One region of the Shinella sp. genome, then DNA from elsewhere that is predicted to be linked to it. Evidence: predicted binding sites of a transcription regulator. Region 1 holds the regulator's gene; the other holds the start of a gene.
The links. Region 1 encodes PhoB, which activates phosphate uptake and scavenging genes when phosphate is short. Its sites were predicted from a motif close to TGTCATNNANCTGTCAT; they were not measured.
Positions count from the first base shown of each region.

Region 1 (5,421 bases):
TGTGCGCATCGTCCATGATGACGCGGAGATCGCTTTCCGAAACGGCGGAAAGGTCGAGAAAATGCTTGGCCATGATATGTCCTGTCTGTCTCGGTCCTGCTTATGCGGCTTTGGCCGCCGTCAGCTTTTCGGCTGCGCGCTCGATGCGGGCGAGCCCCTCGCGCGCCTCTTCCGCCGTGACGGTAAGCGGCGGCAGCAGCCGCAGCACATTGTCACCGGCGGGCACGCCGAGCAGCTTTTCCGCACGCACGGCCTTCAGAAGGTCGGCGACCGGAATCTTTGCCTTGATGCCGAGCATCAGGCCTTCGCCGCGGACATCCTCGATGATCTCCGGGAAACGGTCCTTGAGGGCCGCGAGGCCCTGGCGGAAGACGAGGGCGATGTCGCGGACATGATCGAGAAACCCGTCTTCCAGCACGACGTCGAGCACGGCATTGCCGACAGCCATGGCGAGCGGATTGCCGCCATAGGTGGAGCCGTGCGTGCCGGCGACCATGCCGGCGGCCGCTTCGTTCGTCGCAAGGCAGGCGCCGAGCGGGAAGCCGCCGCCGATGCCCTTGGCGACCGCCATGATGTCCGGCGCAACACCGGACCATTCATAGGCGAACAGGCGACCGGTGCGACCGACGCCGGACTGCACTTCGTCGAGGATCAGCAGCAGGCCATATTCGTCGCAGAGCTGGCGCAGTTCCTGCATGAATTCCTTCGGCACCGGGCGGATGCCGCCCTCGCCCTGTACAGGCTCGATCAGGATCGCCGCTGTTTCCTCGGTGATCGAATCCTTGACGGCCGTGATGTCGCCGAAGGGAACCTTGAGGAAGCCTGGCGCCTTGGGGCCAAAACCCTCGATGTACTTTTCCTGCCCGCCGGCGGCGATGGTCGCGATCGTGCGGCCGTGGAAGGCGCCGTCGAAGGTGATGATGTGGAACTTGCCGGGGTGACCCTTGGCGAAATGGTAGCGACGCGCCGTCTTGATCGCGCATTCCAGCGCTTCCGCCCCCGAATTGGTGAAAAACACCTTGTCGGCGAAGGTCGCCTCCGTCAGCCGGCGACCGAGAATTTCCTGGCCCGGAACCTCATAGAGGTTGGACAGGTGCCAGACCTTGTCGGCCTGGTCCTTCAGTGCGGCGACGAGATGGGGATGCGCATGGCCCAGCGAATTGACGGCGACGCCGGCGGCGAAATCGAGATATCGCTCGCCATTTTCGGCGACCAGCCAGACGCCCTCCCCGCGCGTGAACCGGAGCGGTGCACGCATATAGGTTTCATAGAGCGGCGCGGCATCGGCCATGGCGCGGATCCTCCGAAAAGAGATGCGGAAAAACTCGTTTACGACTTGACTTTTCCAGGCTCCAGAAAAATCAAAAACCGCCTTTCGGCGGCATGCTGCACTATCGGCATTTCCCCCTGCAATGTCAATGAAATGCGCGTCTGAAATGCCGCTGAACCTACCGCAACGTGAGGATTCACGATACGCGCGCAAGGTGTCGCTCTTGAGTCACACCAGGGCAGCAAGTTGGGGAAAACTACGAAATCGATTCGCACCGATTCCCGCGACTCTTGTCACAGAGTCCCCCGAACTCTAGGTTAAAGACCAATTACTAGACTGCATGCGGCGGAACTAGTCACCAAAAGAGTTAGGGCGTTCAAATTCCGGACCTGTCCGGAACGCGATGAGGGATTCCCACATTGCGAACGTCGAACGGAGACGAGAAGATGAACTGGACAGACGAGCGGGTCGAGAAACTCACGAAGCTCTGGAGCGAAGGCCTGAGCGCGAGCCAGATCGCTGCGCAGCTCGGCGGCGTCAGCCGCAACGCTGTCATCGGCAAAGTGCACCGGCTGAATTTGCCGGGCCGTGCGAAAGCCGGCGGCACACCAAGCGCCACCCGTCCGAAGCGCCCCGTCGTTGCAGCGCCGCGGCCGTCGAACTTCGCGGCCCGTCCGGTCCCCGCTCGCGTAGCAACGCGCCCGGCCGGCATGATCATCGCCAAGGAAGATATCGACGCCGGTTTCGACGCGCAGATCGAGCAGCTTCCGGTTCCCGCCAACGGCAACAAGACGGTTGTGCCGATGTCGCGGAAGCTGGAACTGACCGAGCTGACCGAGCGCACCTGCAAATGGCCGATCGGCGACCCGCTGAACGACGACTTCCACTTCTGCGGCAATGAGTCCCCGGACAACTCGCCCTACTGCACCTACCACCAGCGCCTCGCCTACCAGCCTTCGGCTGAACGGCGCCGGATGCGCTAGCCGAAACGAAAAGCTGAATGCGATGAGGGCCCGGAAGGGCCCTTTCTTTTGTGCTGACGAAGGGCGCGTACGGCCCCCAAAAACGCAAACAGGCCCCGAAAGGCCCATTTCCGTCCTTGGGAGGAAACGTTTTTCTCAGGTTTCCAGCGAGTAGCCGGCGCCGCGGACCGTGCGGATGACGTCCTGCATGTTGGCGAAATTGAGCGCCTTGCGCAGGCGCCCGACATGCACGTCGACGGTGCGTTCGTCGACATAGATGTCATGGCCCCAGACGCCATCGAGAAGCTGCGAGCGCGAGAAGACGCGGCCGGGCGAGGTCATCAGGAACTCCAGCAGGCGGAACTCCGTCGGGCCGAGGCGGACTTCGCGAGTGCGCCGGTGCACGCGGTGCGTCTCGCGGTCGAGTTCGATATCGCCGCAGCGCAGCACCGTCGAGACGACCTCGGGCTTTGCGCGGCGCAACATGGCGCGAACGCGGGCGACAAGCTCCGGCGTCGAGAACGGCTTGACGACATAGTCGTCGGCGCCGGTCGCGAGCCCACGTACGCGCTCGCTCTCCTCGCCGCGTGCCGTCAGCATGATGATCGGCAGGCGCTCGGTTTCGGGGCGCTGGCGCAGCCGCCGGCACAGCTCGATGCCCGAAACGCCCGGCAGCATCCAATCGAGGATGAGAAGGTCCGGCAGTCGCTCCTGCAGGCGCATCTCGGCCTCGTCACCGTTCAGGATCGTATCGACCTCAAAACCTTCGGCCTCGAGATTGTAGCGCAGGAGGACGCTGAGCGCTTCCTCGTCTTCGACGACGGCAATTCTGGGCACCATGGAGGTGAAACTCCTTACTCGGAGGCGTCGGTAACGTCGGCAGTGACAACCGACGTCGTGGTGTCGTCCTTCGGGCGCTCACCCTCGGGCTGCGAGCCGGTCGCCATATAGTAGATGGTTTCCGCAATGTTGGTCGCGTGGTCGCCAATGCGCTCGATGTTCTTGGCGCAGAACAGCAGATGCGTGCAGGGCGTGATGTTGCGCGGATCTTCCATCATGTAGGTCAGGAGTTCGCGGAACAGCGATGTGTAGATCGCGTCGATCTCGTCGTCGCGCTCGCGGATGGCCTTGGCCTTCTCGATCGAGCGGGTCGCGTAGACGTCGAGGACTTCTTTCAGCTGCATCAGCGCGAGTTCCGCGAGATGCTCGAGACCACGGGTGAGCTTGCGCGGCATGCCCGAGCTCTGCACGGCGATAACGCGCTTGGCGGTGTTCTTGCCAAGGTCGCCGACGCGCTCCAGTTCGGCCGCGATGCGGATGGCGCCCATGATTTCGCGCAGATCCGCCGCCATCGGCTGGCGCTTGGCGATCGTGACGATCGCCTTCTCGTTGATCTGGCGCTCGGCAGTGTCGAGGATGACGTCCTCGGAAATGACCTTCTGCGCCAGGGCGCCATCGGTGGCAACCAGGGCCCGGACGGCATCCGCCACCATCTGCTCGGCCGTGCCGCCCATCTCGGAGATGCGGCGGGAGAGGTATTTCAGTTCTTCGTCGTAAATCGAGACGATATGGGTCGATGACATGGTTCTGTCCTTAATGCGCTCGGGTTCTTCGTTTGACGCAATTCCGAACGCAAAACCGTTTCACACTTTTGCTGGAATTGCTTGGGTACTTGGCGACGCCGGAGGCGTCAGCCGAAGCGGCCCATGATGTAGTCCTGCGTGCGCTGGTCGTCCGGGTTGGTGAACATCTTGTCGGTGTCGTTCTCCTCGACGAGATTGCCGAGGTGGAACATGGCGGTGCGCTGCGAGACGCGGGCCGCCTGCTGCATCGAGTGCGTCACGATAACGATCGTGAAGTTGGCGCGCAGCTCATGGATCAGTTCCTCGACCTTGGCGGTCGCGATCGGGTCGAGCGCCGAGCACGGCTCATCCATCAGGATGACTTCCGGGCTGACGGCGACGGCACGCGCGATGCACAGGCGCTGCTGCTGGCCGCCGGAGAGGCCGGTTCCGCCCTCCTGCAGGCGATCCTTCACCTCGTTCCACAGGCCGGCCTTCTGCAGGCTCTTTTCGACGATGGCATCCATGTCCGGCTTCGTCTTGGCGAGGCCGTGGATGCGCGGGCCGTAGGCGACATTTTCGTAGATCGACTTCGGGAAGGGGTTCGGCTTCTGGAACACCATGCCGACGCGGGCGCGCAGTTCCACGACGTCGATGTTCGGGTCGTAGATGTCGTCCGTATCAAGCGTGATGCGGCCGGTGACGCGGCAGCCTTCGATCGTGTCGTTCATGCGGTTCAGCGTGCGCAGGAACGTCGACTTGCCACAGCCCGACGGGCCGATGAGCGCAGTCACTGTGTTTTCACGAACGTTCAGGTTGACGTCGTATAGGGCGCGCTTGTCGCTGTAATAGACCGAAACGTCCTTGCCGATCATCTTGTAGGAAATGTCGTTCATTTTCTTGTCCAGCGCTTTCTCGACTGCTGCTTCTGACATGATGTTCATCTGTCTATAACCTTCTACCAGCGCCGTTCAAAACGGCGGCGCAACAGGATTGCACCCACATTCATGAGGATGAGGAAGATGAGGAGGATGATGATCGCTCCCGATGTACGCTCAACGAAGGCGCGCTCAGCCTCGTTCGCCCACATGTAGATCTGCACCGGAAGGGCCGTTGCGGGATCCATCGGCGTGGACGGAATATCCGCGACGAAGGCCACCATGCCGATAAGCAGCAGCGGTGCGGTTTCGCCGAGCGCGTGGGCGAGGCCGATGATCGTGCCGGTCAGGATGCCCGGCATGGCGAGCGGCAGGACGTGGTGGAACACGGTCTGCATCTTCGAGGCGCCGAGGCCCAGCGCCGCAGCGCGGATCGACGGCGGCACGGCTTTCAGGGCCGCGCGGGTCGCGATGATGATCGTCGGCAGCGTCATCAGGGTCAGCACCAGGCCGCCGACGAGGGCTGCCGAGCGCGGGAAGCCCGCGAAGTTGACGAAGACGGCGAGACCGAGCAGACCGTAGACGATCGACGGCACCGCGGCGAGGTTGTTGATGTTCACCTCGATAAGGTCGGTGAAGCGGTTCTTCGGGGCGAACTCCTCGAGATAGATCGAGGCGGCGACACCGATCGGCAGCGACAGCGCGAGCACGATCAGCATCATGTAGAGCGAGCCGACGGCCGCGACGCC
Region 1 covers NZ_JBQVPI010000009.1:186,219-191,639, reverse strand. Annotated here, with positions in the region: gene argF (ornithine carbamoyltransferase) at 1-73, opposite strand, end outside; gene ACT6VE_RS18440 (aspartate aminotransferase family protein) at 101-1,291, opposite strand; gene ACT6VE_RS18435 (GcrA family cell cycle regulator) at 1,717-2,253, shown strand; gene phoB (phosphate regulon transcriptional regulator PhoB) at 2,389-3,072, opposite strand; gene phoU (phosphate signaling complex protein PhoU) at 3,087-3,815, opposite strand; gene pstB (phosphate ABC transporter ATP-binding protein PstB) at 3,923-4,738, opposite strand; gene pstA (phosphate ABC transporter permease PstA) at 4,753-5,421, opposite strand, start outside.

Region 2 (5,421 bases), on a different contig from region 1:
TCACACGCTCCGGCACGACCTCGACGCTCGTCGAGGAATTGAGCGTGATCTTTGCACGCTTGACCACCTCTTCGTCGCGCGTCGTCGCGGTTGCCAGGCCTTCCACGGCAGCCGCCGAGCCGCCGAGGGTGGCGCCGGTTCCCATGAAGCCCATGGATGCCGGTTTCTTGGCCGCCGTGCTTGCGGCATCTGCGGCCGGCGTGGTGCGGGTCATCGTACCAAGCTCGATCTCCACCCAGTCCGGCGCGGCATTGGGTCCGAGCGGCGAAAAGCGTGGATAGGTGAGCTTCATGGCGCCATCGGGAGCGATCGCCACTTCCGGGCGCACCTCGTAGGAAACCCAGTCGGCGAGATAGGTGCCGGCAATGTTCCAGTTGGCCGTGGTCAGCACATGGCCGATGGCAAAGAACCACCAGCAATAGAGCGCGTAGAGCACGAAGCCGCCGGTGATGATGGCGACGCGAAAACGTTGCCAGAACGAGCGGTGGAAGACGGCCGGATGGCGTGCCGCGATCTCATCCATCTGTGCGGGATTGAGGGTCGTCATGGCACACTCCTATTGGGCCAGCCGGAAGGCATGATCGCCCACGAGCTTGCGGCGCAGCCAGGCGGAAAACTGGTCGACGGCGATGATGGTGATGAGGAGAAGCAGCACGATGGCAAGCGTCTTCGCCTGATGGTTCTGGCCGATCGACAGGCGCAGCAATTCGCCGATACCGCCGCCGCCGACGGCGCCGATGATCGTCGAGGCACGCACGTTGATTTCGAGGCGCAGCAGGAAATAGCTCACGAAGTTCGGCAGGACCTGCGGCACGATGCCGAACCAGACGCGCTCGATCCAGCTGGCGCCGACGGCGCGAAGCCCCTCCTCCGCCTTCATGTCAGCATTCTCGACCACCTCGAAGAACAGCTTTCCGAGTGCGCCGACCGTGTGGATCGACACGGCGATGACGGCTGGGAGAGGCCCAAGGGAAAGAATGGCGAGGAAGAAGCCGGCGAGCACCACTTCCGGGAACGCGCGCAGGATTTCCATGAAACGGCGAACGAAGCCGCGCAGCAGGCGGTTGGCGACGAGGTTCTTGGCGGCCAGGAAACAAAGCAGGAAACCGAAGACCATGCCGATCAGCGTGGAGAACAGCGCGATGTTCAGCGTCTCCAGCATCTTGTGGAAATATTCCGGGATGTAGAAGCTCTCGGTGAGATAGAGCCGGCCTTCGGGATAATTGTACTTGAAGCTGCCGTCATCATAGGGCGACGGTAGATCGAACAGCGCGCGGAACACTTCGAAGCCATCGCGCGGCACCATGTCGCCGACGAAGTCGAAGAGATAGGGCAGCCGGTCGAAGAATTTGCCGGCATTCGTCTCGTTGGCGAACCAGAGCGAACCGGAAAGTGCAACAGCAAGGATGGCGAGCCCGAGCCAGGTGTAGAGGCGGCGCCGTGCGTTCAACTCCTGCCAGTGCCGCTCGATGAGAGCGCCCTTCTCGCTGAAGCCGTCGTGAAGCGTGTTCAAGGCCATGTCTGTTCCGCCTGGGCTCAAAAAAGACGAGGCGCCGGCCGGGTTGCGGCCGGCGCCAGTGTCTGCGTGGCTATCAGCCGCCGATCGTTGCCTTGCGGGCGTCGATGATCGGCTTGTAGAAGTCGACGTTGACTTCCGTGAACGCGGTGAAGTCGCCGCCCATGACGGCGGAGAAGCAGGCTGCGTCCTTCTTCGGCAGGTCGAGCATGAACTGCTTGAACTTCGCCTTGGTCTCGTCAGCCATCGAGGTGCGAACGACGATCGGGCCGTTCGGGATCAGCGGCGACTTCCAGAGTTCGACGATGTCGTTCATGTCGAGAATGCCCTTCTCGACCATCTTGTGCAGGTTGCCGGACGTATAACCGTCCTTCCACTCGCCAACGCCCGAACCGAAGGTCGTGCCGGCATCGAAGGTGCCCTTCAGCACTTCGAGGACGAGGTTTTCGTGACCGCCGCCGAAGCCGGTTTCAGCGAAATATTCCTTGACCGGGCCGCCGATGGCTTCCGGCAGGGTGACGAGCGGTACGAGGTAGCCCGAGGTCGAGTCCGGGTCGGCGAAGCCGAGCTTCTTGCCCTTGAGGTCTTCGAGCTTGGTGATGCCGGAATCCTTGCGGGCGACCATGATCGAGTGGTAGCCGGTCGAGCCGTCGGTCTGGACGGTCGTCAGGATCGGCTCGACGGCGTCAGCCTTCGCGAGGTAGATCTTGGCAAAGCCGGACGCGCCGAGTTCGGCGTAGTCGAGCGTGCCGCCGAGCAGGCCCTGGATAACGCCGTCATAGTCGGCAGCCGGGAAGAACGAGACCTTCTCGAAGCCGAGTTCGGCCTTCAGGTGATCGCCGAGGCACTGGTAGTTACGCAGGCGGTCGGCTTCGTTTTCGCCGCCGATGATACCGACGCGGAATTCCTTGAGGTCTTCAGCCTGGACGTGGCCGGCGAGCGCGATGAGCGCGACGGCGCCGAGAAGTACTTTCTTCAGCATGGTCTCTCTCCTGTTTGACCGGCTTTGCCGGACTGGAAGTTGTCTGACCCTTTACGCGGGTCGTTCGATCCCGGCGAGGCTCAGAGCCCGGCCAGTGCCAGCGGTGTCGGGCTGGCGGATTCCTTGATATTGTCCTGACGGGCCGGGTTGCGGATCGCCGTGGAGGTGAGGCTCTCGTCGATCTCCGCGCCATCGGCGCCCGTGCCGTAGATCGTGCGCACCGCTTCGCTGTCGAGTTCGCGTGCCGATCCGTCGAACACGACGCGGCCGTGCGCCATGCCGATGATGCGTTCGCAATAGGCGCGTGCCGTGTCGAGCGTATGAAGGTTGGTGATGACGGTGATGCCCTCGCGCTCGTTGATGTCGCGCAGCGCGTCCATCACGATCTTGGCGTTCAGCGGGTCGAGCGAGGCGATCGGCTCGTCGGCGAGGAGCATCTTCGGGTTCTGCATCAGGGCGCGGGCAATCGCCACGCGCTGCTGCTGCCCGCCGGACAGCGTGCCGGCCGGCTGGAGCGCCGTCTGCTCGATGCCTAGGCGCTCGAGGGCGGCAATCGCCATGATGCGCTCTTCGCGGGTGAAGAGATTGAGGATGCTGAGCGTCGTCGAACGGTGGTTGAGGCGGCCGAGCAGCACGTTGGTCAGGACGTCGAGGCGCGGCACGAGGTTGAACTGCTGGAAGATCATCGCACAGTCACGCTGCCAGTTGCGTAAGCCCGAACCGCGCAACGACGAGACCACGACGTCGTTGAAGTGGATCGAGCCTTCACTCGGATCGGCAAGACGGTTGATCATGCGCAGCATGGTGGACTTGCCGGCACCCGAGCGGCCGATGACGCCGACCATCTGGCCCTGCGGGATGTCGAAGGTCACAGCGTCGACCGCAACGCGCTCGCCAAAACGGCGGGTGACATTCTTCAGTCGGAACATGGCGGATCCCTCATAATTTCCAGTAATGAGCCCATGGTGGGGCGATGTCGTTTTCGGGATTGGCTGTAAACGCTGTTGATGAAGCGGCGATGTCAGTTTCATGTCGGAAAAATTACAGTCCACAGGCCTGAATTTCCGGCATTGCACATGCCCGCTCAACCGTCGTGACGGGCAAGAAAGGCTTCTGCGTCAAATTTGCGAAAGTCGTCCAAAGCGGCACGCAACCGGGCATGATCCCAGTCCCACCAGGCGAGTTTTTCCATGCGTTCGGCGATGCTTCGCGGGAAGCGTTCGCGGATGACTTTCGCTGCCACGCCGCCGACGATCATGTAGGGTTCGACGTCTTTTGTGACGACCGCGCCGGACCCTATGACAGCCCCGTTGCCGATTGTGACACCCGGCAAAATCGTCGAGCCATGGCCGATCCACACGTCATGGCCAACGGTGACGCGATGCTCGCGCCGCCAGGCAAAGAAATCCGGTTCCTGCTCCGCATCGGGCCAGTAATCGTTGGCCCGATAGGTGAAGTGATGCAGCGTCGCGCGCCACATCGGGTGATTGGTGGCATTGAGGCGCACCGACGAGGCGATGTTGGCGAACTTGCCGATCGTTGCACACCAGACCGAGCCGCCATCCATGATGTAGGAATAGTCGCCGATCTCGGCTTCGCTGATGCGGCAGTTCTCGGCGATCTCGGTGTAGCGGCCGAGCACCGTATCGGAGACGATAGCTGTCGGGTGGATCAGCGGCGTTTCGGACAGCTTGGTCATGCGGCGGCCTTTCGCGGGGAAAAGGCAGAGACGTCGACGATGCGGTCGGCAACCTTCTCGCGCACGTCCTCGTCGTGGAAGATGCCGAGTAGGGCCACGCCGGCTGCCTTCTTCTCCTCGATCATGCCGACGACGACGGCGCGGTTCTTCGCATCGAGCGAGGCGGTCGGCTCATCGAGCAGCAGGATGCGGTGATCGGTGATGAAGCCGCGGGCGATATTGACGCGCTGCTGTTCGCCGCCGGAGAAGGTGGCGGGCGGCAACTGCCAGAGTTCGCGCGGCAGGTTGAGACGGGCCAGCATGGCTTCCGCTATGGCTTTCGCCTCGGCCGCATCGACGCCACGGGCCGTGAGCGGTTCGGCCACGACATCGACGGCCGCAACACGCGGCACGGTGCGCAGGAACTGGCTGACGTAACCGAGCGTCGCCCGGCGAACCGACAGGATCGTGCGTGGATCGGCGGTCGCGAGATCGAGCAGCTTGCCGTCGTGATCGACCAGGATCTGGCCATTATCGACGGCATAGTTGCCATAGACCATTTTCAACAGCGAACTCTTGCCGATGCCGGACGGACCGCCCAGCACGACGCATTCGCCAGCCTTTACCGAGAAGGTAACGTTTGACATGACCGGCAGGCGCAGGCCATCGCGAAGATGCATGGTAAAACTCTTCGCGACTTCGGAAACAACGAGGGGTGTGGGCATGGTTATACCTGCAGGATCGAGGAGACGAGGAGCTGGGTATAGGCTTCGCGCGGATCGTCGAGCACGCGGTCGGTCAGGCCCTGCTCGATGACGAGACCGTCCTTCATCACCATCATGCGATGCGAGAGGAGACGCGCCACGGCGAGATCGTGCGTGACGATGATCGCCGAGAGGTCAAGGTCCTGCACGAGGCCGCGCAACAGATCGAGCAGGCGGGCCTGCACCGAAACGTCGAGACCGCCGGTCGGCTCGTCCATGAAGATGAGGCGCGGCGATGTGACGAGATTGCGGGCAATCTGCAGGCGCTGGCGCATGCCACCGGAAAAGTCGCGCGGCTGGTCATCGATGCGATCGACGCTGATCTCGACGCGGCCGAGCCAGGAGCCCGCCGTCTCGCGGATATTGCCGTAATGCCGCTCGCCGACGGCCATCAGCCGCTCGCCGACATTGGCGCCGGCCGACACGGCCATGCGCAGGCCGTCCGCTGGGTTCTGGTGCACGAAGCCCCAGTCCGTGCGCA
Region 2 covers NZ_JBQVPI010000004.1:60,768-66,188, forward strand. Annotated here, with positions in the region: gene phnE (phosphonate ABC transporter, permease protein PhnE) at 1-547, opposite strand, end outside; gene phnE (phosphonate ABC transporter, permease protein PhnE) at 557-1,519, opposite strand; gene phnD (phosphonate ABC transporter substrate-binding protein) at 1,593-2,498, opposite strand; gene phnC (phosphonate ABC transporter ATP-binding protein) at 2,579-3,427, opposite strand; gene ACT6VE_RS09250 (DapH/DapD/GlmU-related protein) at 3,583-4,197, opposite strand; gene phnL (phosphonate C-P lyase system protein PhnL) at 4,194-4,901, opposite strand; gene phnK (phosphonate C-P lyase system protein PhnK) at 4,904-5,421, opposite strand, start outside.
Region 2: a site for PhoB is predicted at 3,517-3,533, ahead of phnC (phosphonate ABC transporter ATP-binding protein). Genes of this name have one in related genera too.